DNA from 3 places in the Cronobacter condimenti 1330 genome. Region 2 is predicted to be linked to each of the others. Evidence: predicted binding sites of a transcription regulator. Region 2 holds the regulator's gene; each other region holds the start of a gene.

The links. The regulator PhoB, encoded in region 2, activates phosphate uptake and scavenging genes when phosphate is short. The targets are predictions, from matches to a motif close to CTGTCATAAAACTGNCNNAT.
Region 1: the regulator PhoB is predicted to act here: its motif matches at 2,156-2,175, upstream of pstS (phosphate ABC transporter substrate-binding protein PstS).
Region 3: the regulator PhoB is predicted to act here: its motif matches at 1,405-1,424, upstream of opgB (phosphatidylglycerol--membrane-oligosaccharide glycerophosphotransferase).

What each region holds. Positions count from the first base shown of each region.
Region 1 is NZ_CP012264.1:12,855-17,520, forward strand. Features, by position in the region: gene glmS (glutamine--fructose-6-phosphate transaminase (isomerizing)) at 1-1,308, shown strand, start outside; gene AFK62_RS00070 (hypothetical protein) at 1,392-2,009, shown strand; gene pstS (phosphate ABC transporter substrate-binding protein PstS) at 2,262-3,302, shown strand; gene pstC (phosphate ABC transporter permease PstC) at 3,495-4,454, shown strand; gene pstA (phosphate ABC transporter permease PstA) at 4,454-4,666, shown strand, end outside.
Region 2 is NZ_CP012264.1:1,068,791-1,073,456, reverse strand. Features, by position in the region: gene phoR (phosphate regulon sensor histidine kinase PhoR) at 355-1,668, opposite strand; gene phoB (phosphate response regulator transcription factor PhoB) at 1,691-2,380, opposite strand; gene sbcD (exonuclease subunit SbcD) at 2,579-3,793, shown strand; gene sbcC (exonuclease subunit SbcC) at 3,790-4,666, shown strand, end outside.
Region 3 is NZ_CP012264.1:641,718-646,383, reverse strand. Features, by position in the region: gene dnaT (primosomal protein DnaT) at 26-571, shown strand; gene dnaC (DNA replication protein DnaC) at 574-1,311, shown strand; gene opgB (phosphatidylglycerol--membrane-oligosaccharide glycerophosphotransferase) at 1,676-3,967, shown strand; gene AFK62_RS02980 (sensor domain-containing diguanylate cyclase) at 3,980-4,666, opposite strand, start outside.

The sequences.
Region 1 (4,666 bases), 1.1 Mb from region 2:
TCCGGCAGCCCGCTGGTGATTGGCCTTGGCATGGGCGAAAACTTTATCGCCTCTGACCAGCTGGCGCTGCTGCCGGTGACCCGCCGCTTTATCTTCCTCGAAGAGGGCGATATCGCGGAAGTGACGCGTCGCTCTGTCGCGCTCTTCAACACTCAGGGCGAAACGGTTTCACGTCCGGAAATCGAATCCAACGTGCAGTATGACGCGGGTGACAAAGGCATCTACCGTCATTACATGCAAAAAGAGATCTACGAGCAGCCGAACGCGATCAAAAACACCCTGGCCGGGCGTATTAGCCACGGCGAAGTGGATTTAAGCGAGCTGGGCCCGAATGCTGATGAACTGCTGTCGCAGGTTGAGCACATTCAGATCGTCGCGTGTGGCACGTCGTACAACTCCGGTATGGTTTCCCGCTACTGGTTTGAAGCGCTGGCTGGCGTGCCGTGCGATGTCGAAATCGCATCGGAATTCCGCTACCGCAAATCCGCCGTACGTCGCAACAGCCTGATGATCACGTTGTCGCAGTCTGGCGAAACCGCCGATACCCTGGCGGCGCTGCGTCTGTCCAAAGAGCTGGGCTATCTCGGCTCGCTTGCTATCTGCAACGTGCCTGGCTCTTCGCTGGTGCGTGAGTCCTCGCTCGCGCTGATGACCAAAGCCGGGACGGAAATCGGCGTGGCGTCGACCAAAGCGTTCACCACGCAACTGACCGTGCTGTTGATGCTGGTGGCGAAGCTAAGCCGCCTGAAAGGCGCAGACGCCGCCATTGAGCACGATATTGTTCATGGTCTGCAGGCACTGCCGAGCCGTATTGAACAGATGCTGTCTCAGGACAAACGCATTGAAGCGCTGGCGGAAGATTTCTCCGACAAGCACCATGCGCTATTCCTGGGCCGTGGCGATCAGTACCCGATTGCGCTGGAAGGCGCGCTGAAGCTCAAAGAGATCTCCTACATTCACGCCGAAGCTTACGCGGCAGGCGAGCTCAAGCACGGCCCGCTGGCACTCATCGATGCCGATATGCCGGTTATCGTTGTGGCGCCGAATAACGAACTGCTTGAGAAGCTGAAGTCTAACATCGAAGAAGTTCGCGCCCGTGGCGGCGTGTTGTATGTCTTCGCCGACCAGGACGCCGGTTTCAGCAGCAGCGACAACATGAACATCATCCCGATGCCGCATGTTGAAGACGTTATCGCGCCAATCTTCTACACGGTTCCGCTGCAGCTTCTGGCTTACCACGTCGCGCTCATCAAAGGCACCGACGTTGACCAGCCGCGTAACCTGGCGAAGTCCGTCACCGTGGAATAACCCATTTGCATACGTGTTATGCTCTGAAGAGGTTGCCGGGAGGCAGCCTCTTTTTTTTCACAACATTATGAAACGGATGGGTTATGTCGTTCATGCAACGCCTCGCCGACACACGTTTTTATCAGCTCATCACTTATAGCGCAGAGGTGGATGACGATATCGCCCACCGCAGGCTGCACCAGCTGAAGCTCAAAATGGCACAGCGTCATCACCTGCCGAAAGCCCGCTTGATCGGCACCTCGTCGTTTTATCATGTACTGGTGGGCTGCGCATACGTGATGTTTTTTAGCGCGGCGCTGAATATCGCGGCGCTACGCCCGGCGTTTTCCATCCTGTGGGTTATCGGCGGGGCAGCATGGCTTATCGTGCTGGTAGGCATTTCGGTGGCGATTGAGAAAGGTCGACGCGCGGGGATGGTTTTGTTCCTGTACGGTTGGTTTTTCCATCTCATCTTAAACCTGACGGCGCTCGCGGTTGGGCTTGTTTGCTGGCCACTTTCCTGGATGTTCTGGCTATGCTGGGGCAGCGGCGCGCTGATGGTCTGGATAGCCTGGCGGCTGATGAACAGTCGCGAAATGTTTAACCTTATCCACTGGTGCCTGGCTATAAAAATGCGCCGCTTCCATACCACAGCGCTTCAGCGCCCTTCAGAAAAACGTGTGTTAAAGCGAAGAAAAAACCGTGAAATGCGGAGCCGATAATGCGGCCGCATTTATGACAAATTGCCGTTTTAGGCTACGTTTAACGTGTCATAAAAAGAAAATTTTTCTTTCATATCTGTGTCATAAAATAGCGTAATTTGTTGAATTTAATGTTTTTTATTTAAGTTAAACTCACGCGTCCTGCGCTGTCATAAAACTGTCATAATTCGTACATTTATCTGTCACCAAACTGTCCTATTTTGCTCAACGTAGCCACGAAACAATAAATTACGAACACCAGCAGGAGACATTATGAAAGTTATGCGTACCACCGTCGCAACTGTTGTCGCCGCGACCTTTTACCTGAGCGCTTTCTCCGCTTTCGCGGCAGCAAGTCTGACTGGCGCGGGCGCAACATTCCCGGCGCCGGTGTATGCCAAATGGGCGGATACCTACCAGAAAGAAACGGGTAACAAGGTAAACTACCAGGGTATCGGCTCCTCCGGTGGCGTGAAACAAATCATTGCTAACACGGTTGATTTTGGTGCTTCTGACGCACCGCTTTCTGACGAAAAACTGCAGCAAGAAGGTCTTTTCCAGTTCCCGACCGTGATCGGCGGCGTGGTGCTGGCGGTTAACCTGCCGGGCTTCAAATCTGGCGAGCTGGTGCTCGATGGCAAAACCCTCGGCGACATCTACCTCGGCAAAATCAAAAAGTGGGATGACGAGGCGATTGCCAAACTGAACCCGGGCAAAAAACTGCCTTCTCAGAACATCGCCGTGGTGCGTCGTGCTGACGGTTCCGGTACATCCTTCGTTTTCACCAGCTATCTGGCGAAAGTTAACGACGAGTGGAAATCCAAAATCGGCTCCGGCTCTACCGTTAACTGGCCAACCGGCCTCGGCGGTAAAGGCAACGACGGCATCGCTGCGTTCGTACAGCGTCTGCCAGGCTCTATCGGCTACGTGGAATACGCATACGCCAAACAGAACAACCTGACCTACACCAAACTGGTTTCTGCTGACGGCAAACCGGTGTCTCCGACCGAAGAAAGCTTCGCGAATGCTGCCAAAGGCGCTGACTGGAGCAAATCTTTCGCTCAGGACCTGACCAACCAGAAAGGTGACGAGGCGTGGCCTATCACTTCCACCACGTTCATTCTGGTCCACAAAGAGCAGAAGAAACCTGAGCAGGGTGCTGAAGTGCTGAAGTTCTTCGACTGGGCCTACAAGTCAGGCGCGAAACAGGCTAACGACCTGGATTACGCCTCACTGCCGGACAGCGTGGTTGAGCAGGTTCGTGCCGCATGGAAAACCAACGTGAAAGACAGCAGCGGTAAAGCACTGTACTAAATACCCGTCATATTTCGAGCCGCAGCTGTATTGGCTGCGCTTGTTCACCCCAGTCACATCGTGAATCTGTGCGCCTGGGGCTTCACAAGCTTGCCGCCTTGCTGCAACTCGAATTATTTAGGGTATAGCATTACGTTAGCCAGGAAGCGCGATAAAATGCGCGCTTTCTGGCCCAAACTTAAAGAGTGAAATATGGCTGCCACCAAGCCTGTATTTAACCCCCCAGGTAAAAAGGGCGATATGATTTTCAGCGCGCTGGTCCGACTGGCTGCGCTGATTGTGCTATTGCTGCTGGGCGGGATTATTGTGTCGCTTATCATCTCTTCCTGGCCGAGCATGGAAAAATTCGGTTTTTCCTTCCTCTGGAACAAGGAATGGGATGCGCCCAATGAAAACTTTGGCGCGCTGGTGCCCATTTACGGCACGCTGGTGACCTCCTTTATCGCTTTGCTGATCGCGGTTCCCGTGAGCTTCGGCATCGCACTGTTTCTGACCGAACTGGCGCCAGGCTGGCTGAAACGCCCGCTGGGTATCGCTATTGAACTGCTGGCGGCCATTCCAAGTATCGTGTACGGCATGTGGGGGCTGTTTATCTTCGCCCCGCTGTTCGCGACCTATTTTCAGGAGCCGGTCGGCAACGTCCTTTCTGCCATCCCGTTTATCGGCGCGCTGTTCTCCGGCCCGGCGTTCGGTATCGGTATTCTGGCGGCGGGTGTGATTCTCGCCATCATGATAATCCCTTACATCGCGGCCGTTATGCGCGATGTGTTCGAACAGACCCCGGTGATGATGAAAGAGTCGGCCTACGGCATTGGCTGCACCACCTGGGAAGTTATCTGGCGCATCGTTCTGCCGTTCACCAAAAATGGTGTGATTGGCGGTGTCATGCTCGGACTTGGCCGTGCACTTGGCGAAACCATGGCGGTCACCTTTATCATCGGTAACACCTACCAGCTCGACAGCCCGTCGCTCTATATGCCCGGTAACAGCATTACCTCTGCGCTGGCAAACGAGTTTGCCGAGGCGGAATCCGGCCTGCATGTAGCGGCGCTGATGGAACTGGGCCTGATCTTGTTTGTGATTACCTTTATCGTGCTGGCGATTTCCCGTCTGATGATTATGCGTCTGGCGAAAAACGAGGGGGCGCGCTGATGGCGACGATGGAACTGCAAACCACCACTCAGCTTGCGGAATCGCGCCGTAAGATGCAGGCGAAGCGACGCATGAAAAACCGCATCGCGCTGACGCTCTCTATGGCGACCATGGCGTTCGGTCTCTTCTGGCTTATCTGGATCTTAATCTCTACGGTCTCACGCGGCTTTGACGGTATGTCGCTGGCGCTGTTCACCGAAATGACGCCGCCG
Region 2 (4,666 bases):
TTTACCGCCAGTCACCTGACGAAAACACGGCCATTTCAGAGCCTGACAGCGGGATATGCTTCCCGATTACGCTGGCGAAGAATTGTTTTTCGGTTTACCGCGCAAAAACAGTCGGTCTGGCAATAGCAGGGGCGCAATTTAAACGCTTATAACGTTTAAAGGCAAGACGGGATCCTGAAACCAGACCTTTATGCCAGATCTAAGTTTAAAGGCAGTGATTAAATCTAATTTCTTAAAAAACCTCCGGCGATTCGCGCGAGCAAAAAAGCACCAATTGAGGAAAAAGCGCTGAATACCCTATTAAAAACAAATAAGGCCAGCTTATGGCTGGCCCTGGAAAGTTGACGTTACAGCTTAAACCACAGAAAGCGCTCTGGCGGTCGTGGGCGCGATTAACCGTTCCGGCAGAACAAACGAAAAGGTCGTGCCCCGGCCCGGTTCGCTTTCTATCTCCAGACGCGCATCGTGATGCGTCAGCGCATGCTTCACAATCGCCAGACCAAGCCCGCTGCCGCCGGTCTGTCGCGAACGCGCTTTATCCACCCGGTAGAAGCGCTCAGTCAGACGCGGAATATGCTCCGCGGCGATGCCCGGCCCGGTATCCGCCACGCTAAAACGCGCGCCGCCCGGCACATGTTCCCAGCGCACCGTGATGTGCGTACCCGCAGGCGTATGGTTCACGGCGTTATACACGAGGTTTGAAATCGCGCTGCGCAACTGCTCTTCATTGCCGAGCACTTTTAGCGCCGGATCGACGTCAAAGGTGAAAGTCTGTTTTTGCTGGCTCAGCGTCTGCGCTTCACGCTCCACCACCCGCAGCATCATCGGCACGTCGATGGTTTCATTAAGCTGCATCGCGGGCGCCGCCTCGATTTTCGAGAGCGTCAGTAACTGTTTTACCAGCCCTTCCATCCGGTAGGTTTGCTCGCGCATGGTATGCAGCGCTTTTTCACGCAGCGCCCCTTCGAGCGTCTGCTCATGCATCATCTCCAGATAGCCCTGTAACACCGTCAATGGCGTGCGCAATTCATGGCTGACGTTTGCGAAAAAGTTGCGCCGCGCCCCTTCGAGCTGGTGCATCTGCGTGATGTCACGCGCGACCATCAGCAATTGTTCTTCGCTGTAAGGCATGACGCGAAATTCCAGATGACGCCCATTATTAAGCACCAGGTGCAGAGGGCGGTTAAATTCCTGACCGCGCAAATAACGGGTGAATTCCGGGTAACGCAGGAGGTTTAAGATATTCTGACCGTTGTCATCAGGCCAGCGCAGGCCGAGCAACTGTTGCGCAAGGCCGTTACACCAGAAGATGGCGCCCTCTTCCGTGGTCAGCACCACGGCATCCGGCAGCGATTCCGCGCCGCTGCGAAAGCGTTTAATTAAATTACCAAGTTCCCGACGGCGCTTTTTATTGCGCAACTGCATCTGGTGAAGACCGTAGAGCAGTGGCTCCCAGCTTCCGCTACCTGGCGGCGGCGTCATACTGCGATCCACCCAAAGCCACCAGGAAAGCCGCAGCAGATTCCAGAAATGCCAGATAAGCAATCCGGTCACCGCCGCCAGTAAAAACCATGCCAGATAGCCGAATATCGCCCCGAGTACCAGCGCCGGAATACAACAAAGCAACAGCTCCAGCACCAGTCTTTTCCATGACAGCCTTTCCAGCACGCGTCACACTCCTGTTTTGGGTTTAAAAACGGGTTGAGAACCGATAACCCGTACCGCGCACCGTTTGAACCATTCTGTCATGACCACTCAGCTCCAGCGCCTTACGCAGGCGGCGGATATGCACATCCACGGTGCGATCTTCCACATACACATTGGTGCCCCAGACGTGATTGAGCAGCTGTTCACGGCTATACACGCGCTCCGGGTGCGTCATAAAGAAGTGTAACAGTTTGAATTCGGTGGGGCCCATATCGAGAGGATTTTCGCCGGTCATCACGCGGTGCGATGACGGGTCAAGGCTTAGGCCCTGCATTTCAATGACTTCATCTACAGCCATCGGCGAGATACGACGCATGACAGCTTTAATACGCGCCACCAGCTCTTTTGGGGAAAACGGTTTAGTAATGTAATCATCAGCGCCCGTTTCAAGGCCACGCACACGATCTTCTTCCTCACCCCGTGCGGTCAACATGACAACCGGGATTTCGCGGGTCAGCGCTTCGCGTTTGATATGTTTAATAAACTGGATCCCCGATCCGCCGGGCAGCATCCAGTCCAGCAAAATCAGATCGGGCCAGGGCTCATTGAGTTGATTCACCGCACTGTCATAATCTTCCGCTTCCACCGGCTGGAAGCCATTTTGTTCCAGCACAAAACACACCATCTCGCGGATAGGTGCTTCATCTTCAACGACCAGAATACGTCTCGCCATGATTAGCCCTGTTAAATAAAGTAAACAGAATGTAATGCGGCGCCATTATGCGTCAGATTTATGACAGATTTATGAAAAAGATGACCGTAAGATGACCTGTCAGCGTACGCAGAAAACGTGCGCGACGCGACGAAACAGGACACCCGCCGTACCGGATGTTTATAATCCCCTTCTCGCTTTTACGCCACAGGGCATCACATGCGTATTCTGCATACCTCAGACTGGCATCTTGGTCAAAATTTTTATGCCAAAAGCCGCGCCGCCGAGCATGAAGCTTTTCTCGACTGGCTCCTGGAAACGGCCATTGCGCATCAGGTCGACGCGATTATCGTTGCGGGCGACATCTTTGATACCGGCGCGCCGCCAAGCTACGCGCGCGAGCTCTATAATCGCTTTGTGGTGCGTCTTCAGGGCGCGGAATGCCCGCTGATTGTGCTGGGCGGCAACCACGATTCCGTCGCGACACTCAACGAATCTCGCGAGCTGCTCGCCTGCCTTAACACCCAGGTGATAGCCAGCGCGCAGCTTACGCCCGAAACCCAGGCCACCTTGTTATACCGCCGGGACGGCGAGCCGGGCGCGGTGCTTTGCCCTATTCCCTTTCTGCGCCCGCGCGACGTACTGCGAAGCCTGGGCGGTCAGTCGGGACGCGAAAAACAGCAGCAGTTGCTGGAGGCCATCAGCCAGCATTACCAGGCCTGCTATGACGCGGCCTGCGCGCTTCGCGGCGACCGCCGCCTGCCGATTATCGCGACCGGGCATCTTACCACGGTAGGCGTGACCAAAAGTGACGCGGTGCGCGACATCTATATAGGCACGCTCGACGCCTTCCCGGCGGACTGCTTTCCGCCCGCCGATTACATCGCGCTGGGACACATCCACCGAGCCCAGAAAGTCGCGGGCTGCGAGCATATCCGTTACAGCGGCTCGCCCATCGCGCTGAGTTTTGATGAAACCGGTAAAGAGAAAAGCGTCTACCTGGTAGACTTCGCTGACGGCAAACTGCGCGAGGTGACAACCTTACAGGTGCCGGTCAGCCAGCCGCTGGCGGTCTTAAAAGGCAGCCTTGCGTCCATCACCGCGCAGCTTGAACAGTGGCGTGACGCGCCCGATGCCCCCAAAGTCTGGCTCGATATCGAAATCGACACCGGCGAGTTCCTTCACGATATGCACCGCGAGATAAGCCAGCTCACCGAAAGCCTGCCGGTGGAAGTGGTACTGCTGCGCCGCAGCCGTGAAATGCGCGAGCGCGCGCTCGGCACGCTCAGCACAGAGACGCTCAGCGAGCTTGGTGTGGAAGAGGTATTTGAACGCCGGCTTGAGCTCGAAACGCTGGAGGAGCCTGAAAAAGCGCAGCTGCGCACGCTCTTCGCCCGCACGCTGGAGAGCCTGCACGAGGAGGACGAGGCATGAAAATCTTAACCTTGCGCCTGAAAAACCTGAACTCCCTCAAGGGCGAATGGAAAATCGACTTTACCGCCGAGCCGTTCGCCAGCAATGGCCTGTTTGCGATAACCGGCCCTACGGGTGCGGGCAAAACGACGCTCCTGGACGCTATCTGCCTTGCGCTCTACCACCGCACGCCGCGTCTGAACGCGCTGTCGCAAAGCCAGAACGATCTCATGACCCGCGACACCGCCGAATGCCTTGCGGAAGTGGAATTTGAAGTCAAAGGCGTCGCCTGGCGCGCCTTCTGGAGCCAGAGTCGCGCACGCGGCCAGCCGGACGGCAATTTACAGGCGCCGCGCGTGGAGCTGGCGCGCTGCGAAGATGGCAAAATCGTCGCCGATAAAATCAAAGACAAACTCGACAGAATTGCCGCGCTCACCGGGCTTGATTACGACCGCTTCACCCGTTCAATGATGCTCTCACAGGGCCAGTTCGCCGCCTTTCTGAACGCCGAAGCCAAAGCGCGCGCCGAGCTGCTGGAAGAACTGACCGGCACGGAAATCTACGGTCAGGTTTCCGCGCGGATTTTCGAGCAACATAAAGAGGCCCGCAGCGCGCTTGAGAAACTCGAATCCCAGGCGCAGGGCGTTACGCTACTGGATGAGACGCAGCGCGAAAGCCTCGCGACAGGTTTGCAGGCACTCACTGACGAAGAGAAAACCCTGCTGGCGCAGCAGCGTCAGTTACATCAGCAGCATTTGTGGCTGACCCAGCGCAGCGCACTGAGCGCCGCGCTTGAGACGGCGCGCCTGGGCGCGGCGGCGGCGGAACAGGCGTTAGAGGCTGCGGCCCCGCAGCTGGCACGGCTGGCGGCGGGGCTGCCTGCTGAAAAACTGC
Region 3 (4,666 bases), 430 kb from region 2:
ATAACGCTTTGATCGAGAACGTTTTATGTCTTCCAGAATCCTGACCCCTGATGTCGTTGATATTGACGCCTTCCGGCGCAATCCCGGCAGCGCGCTGGCGCATGCTGAACGAGGGGCCGTGGCGGTGTTTGATAACAATGCGCCCGCATTTTATGCCGTCACGCCGGCGCGCATGGCGGAACTGCTGGCGCTGGAAAAACAGCTCGCCGCTCCCCGCTCCGATGTCGCGCTGGAAGCGCAATTTTTTGAAGAAGGGAATGATGCCGCGCAGCCCGTTCCGGTGCCGATGGGGAAATTCGCCATGTACCCAGGATGGCAGCCCGATCCGGAGTTTCAGCGCATGGCCGCGCTGTGGGGCATTCCCCTTGCCCAGCCGGTCACGAGCGAAGAGCTGGCCTCTTTCGTCGCTTACTGGCAAGCGGAAGGGAAAGTGTTCCACCATATCCAGTGGCAACAGAAGCTTGCGCGCAGCATTCAGATGAACCGCGCCACCTTTACGTCTTCGGCACGACGCGACGTCAACGCCATCGCACAGCCGGACGATCATATTCCTGACGGATTTCGAGGGTAAACATGAAAAACGTCACTGACCTGATGTTGCGCCTGAAGCGGCTCATGCCGCCTGACGTCAAGCCTGCGTTTAAAACCGGCGAAGAGCTGCTCGCCTGGCAACAGGAACAGGGGCGTCTTCGCTCGGAGGCGATTGAGCGTGAAAACCGCGCGATGAAAATGCAGCGCACCTTTAACCGCTCCGGTATTCGCCCGCTGCACCAGAACTGTTCTTTTGATAACTACCGCGTCGAAAACGAAGGCCAGATGAACGCCCTGAACAAAGCGCGTCAGTACGTCGAAGGCTTTGACGGCAACATTGCGAGTTTCGTCTTTGCCGGTAAACCCGGCACCGGGAAAAACCACCTGGCCGCCGCCATCTGCAATGAGCTTCTGCTGCGCGGAAAATCGGTCATGATCATTACCGTTGCCGATATTATGTCTGCGATGAAAGACACCTTCGGCAGTCGGGAAACCAGCGAAGAACAGCTGCTTAAAGATCTGAGCAGCGTCGATCTGCTGGTGATCGACGAGATCGGCATGCAGAGCGAATCACGCTATGAAAAAGTGATCATCAACCAGCTTGTGGATCGCCGTTCATCCTCTAAGCGCCCGACCGGGATGCTGACCAACCAGAACATGGAAGAGATGACCAAACTGCTTGGCGAGCGCGTAATGGACCGTATGCGCCTTGGCAACAGCCTGTGGGTCAACTTCAACTGGGACAGCTACCGCAGCCGCGTCACCGGTAAAGAGTATTAATTCTCGTCCTGTTCAGCGGGGCGTTTTATCGCGCCCCCTATCTGTCATTCTCCCGTCCCGCTTTTATTTCAGCGTTCTTTAGTGAAATCTGCTTTGTAATAAAATTTTCATAAAAGAAGCTGCTTTTTACTGCTTCCGGTAACTGTCCATTAATAAACATCCCAATTTACGTTTTGCACAACGGCATCCCGCGCCACAGGCGATGAGACACGGTTCAAAAAATCGTATTTCTAAACCTTATCTGAACTGCTCCACATTAAGATGACGCTAAAATTGTAGGAATGTGACAGTAAAGTTATATTCCTACTCTAAAAAAGTGATTTAACCCCAACGGGCCTGGCGCCTTCGCTGCGAGGATGTAGTGTTGTCAGAGTGGCTTTCCGTACTTCTCTTTATCGCCTCCGTGGCGATTTACGCCTTCAAGGCAGGTCGTAACACCTGGTGGTTTATCGCAACCCTGGTGGTGTTAGGGCTGTTCGTTATCCTGAATTTGACGCTGCTTGCCAGTAACTATTTTACGGGCGATGGCATCAACGACGCGGTGCTGTACACACTCACCAGCAGCCTTACCGGCGCGGGTATCAGCAAATACATTCTGCCCGGCGTCGGGCTGGTCGCTGCGCTGCTGGCAGTCTTTGGGGTGTTAACCTGGATCTTGCGCCGTCGTCGCCATCTTCCCTACCACTTCGGTTACAGCTTTGCCGCCCTGCTGTTGGCGCTCGCCTCGGTAGATGCAAGCCCGGCGTTTCGCCAGATAACCGAACTGGTCAAATCCCAGACCGGCGAGGGCGACCCGGATTTCGCGGCCTACTATAAAGAGCCGCAAAAGCGTATCGACAACCCGCAGCTCAATCTGGTCTATATCTACGGCGAAAGCCTGGAGCGCACCTATTTTGACGATCAGGCCTTCCCTGATCTAACTCCCGATCTGGGCGCGCTGAAAAATGAAGGGATTGATTTCAGCCATACCGCGCAGCTTCCCGGCACCGACTACACGATCGCGGGCATGGTTGCCTCCCAGTGCGGTATTCCCCTCTTCGCGCCGTTTGAGGGTAACGCGTCGGCCTCCATGTCGAGCTTCTTCCCGCAGAATGTTTGCCTCGGCGATATCCTGAAAAACTCCGGCTATGAAAACTATTTCATTCAGGGCGCAAACCTGCGCTTCGCCGGGAAAGATGTGTTTTTGAAATCACACGGTTTCGACCATCTCTATGGCGCCGAAGAACTAAAGGGTGTCGTGAAAGATCCGGCATATCGCAACGACTGGGGTTTTTACGACGACACCGTGCTCGATGAGGTCTGGAAAAAATATGAAGAACTGTCTCAATCGGGCAAACGCTTTTCTCTCTTTACGCTAACAGTAGACACGCACCACCCGGACGGCTTCGTATCGCGCACCTGCAAGCGTAAAAGCTACGCCTTTGACGGCAAGCCGAACCAGTCTTTCAGCGCGGTCAGTTGCAGTCAGGAACATGTCGCGGCGCTGATAAATAAAATCAAAGCCTCGCCTTATTTCAAGAACACCGTCATTGTCGTTTCGTCCGATCATCTAGCGATGAACAACACCGCATATAAATACCTCAGTAAACAGGACAGAAATAATCTGTTCTTTGTTTTGCGTGGCGACCAGCCGCAGCAGGATGTGGTCACGGTGAAACGCAACACCATGGATAACGGCGCGACGGTACTCGATATTCTCGGCGGCGATAACTATCTGGGGCTTGGCCGCAGTAGCCTTTCAGGCCAGTCGCTCTCGACCGTCTTCCTGAACATGAAATCGAAAGTGCTCGCCTGGAAGCCGGATATTATTAATCTGTGGAAATTCCCGTCAGAAATTAACGATTTCACCATAGACACGCATAAACAGACCATCGCCTTTTCTGGCAGCCATTTCCGCCTGCCGCTTCTGCTGCGCGTGTCAGATAAACGCATCGAGCCGCTGCCGGAGAGCGAATATTCCGCCCCGCTACGCTTCCAGCTGGCAGATTTCGCCCCGCGCGATAATTTCATCTGGGTGGACAACTGCTACAAAATGGCGCGGCTGTGGGCGCCCGCGCTGGCGCTCTCCACCGACTACTGCGTCTCGCAGGGGCAGCTTGGCGGCGAACAACGCGTACAGCGGGTAGATAAAGCCACCTGGCAGGGCAAAGCGGCGTTTCGCGATACGGTCATCGACACCGCGCGTTACCAGCGCAACGTCGAGACACTCAAGGTGATGGACAACGATATCCGCTATCAGGCCGACAGCTTTATTTTCAACGTGGCGGGCGCGCCGGAAGAGGTTAAACAGTTCTCCGGCATTTCACGCCCGGAGTCCTGGGGACGCTGGTCTAACGCGCAACTCGGCGAAGAAGTGAAAATCGAATACAACCAGCCGCTGCCAGAGCAATTCGCGCTAGTCATCACCGCGAAAGCGTTTGGGCCGAACGCTGGAAAACCGGTGCCGGTGAAGGTGGGTAACAGCGAGCAGACGCTCACGCTCGGCAACGAGGTTTCCACCACCACGCTGTATTTCGACAATCCACAACGCAGCAACACGCTGGTGATTGTGCCGCCCGCACCGCAGGCGACTAACGAGGGCAATATTCTCGGTCATGCGCCGCGCCGTCTTGGCATCGGGATGGTGTCGATTAAAGTCGTTAAGACGAGCGGGTGATCCCGCTCGTTGTTAATCGAGCCGCTTTCTGCGCTTCGCGGAATACATGACGTTATCACTCTCTTTGATCATCTCCAGCAGCGAGCCGAAATCCCCCGCATCGCGGTTAAGCAACCCGTAAGAGTAATTGATGTTGTAAGGCTTTCCGGCGCGCTCGTTATGCACATCGAGGCTCTCGCGCAGCTTATTAAGAAACGGCTGCGTGTCGCTCTCGCGGGTCAGCATGACGGCGAACTCATCACCGCCAAGCCGGCCTGCGATATCTTTTGGGCCCAGATGCTGGCGAAGCTGCGCGGAGAACACCTTCAGCACTTCATCTCCTTCGGCATGTCCCCACAGGTCATTGATAGGCTTAAACTTATCAAGATCGAAATAGATGATGCTAAACGGCTCGGTATTATCCTTCAGCGCAGTAAACCGTTTTTCGCCACTGCGATAAAAGCCGCGACGGTTAGGAATGCCGGTAAGGCTGTCCGTCATCGCCATGCTGATCACATGAAACTCATCTTCGACAATAAACGCCAGATCCATCAGTGTCGCGATGTCGTCATCGCTGAAATCGCGCGGCGTGCCGTCGATAAGACAGAGCGTGCCGACTACCGCGCCATCCGGCAGGCGCACCGGATACCCCGCATAAAAGCGGATATGCGGTTCGCCGGTCACCAGCGGGTTATCGTGAAAACGCGCATCGAGGCGCGC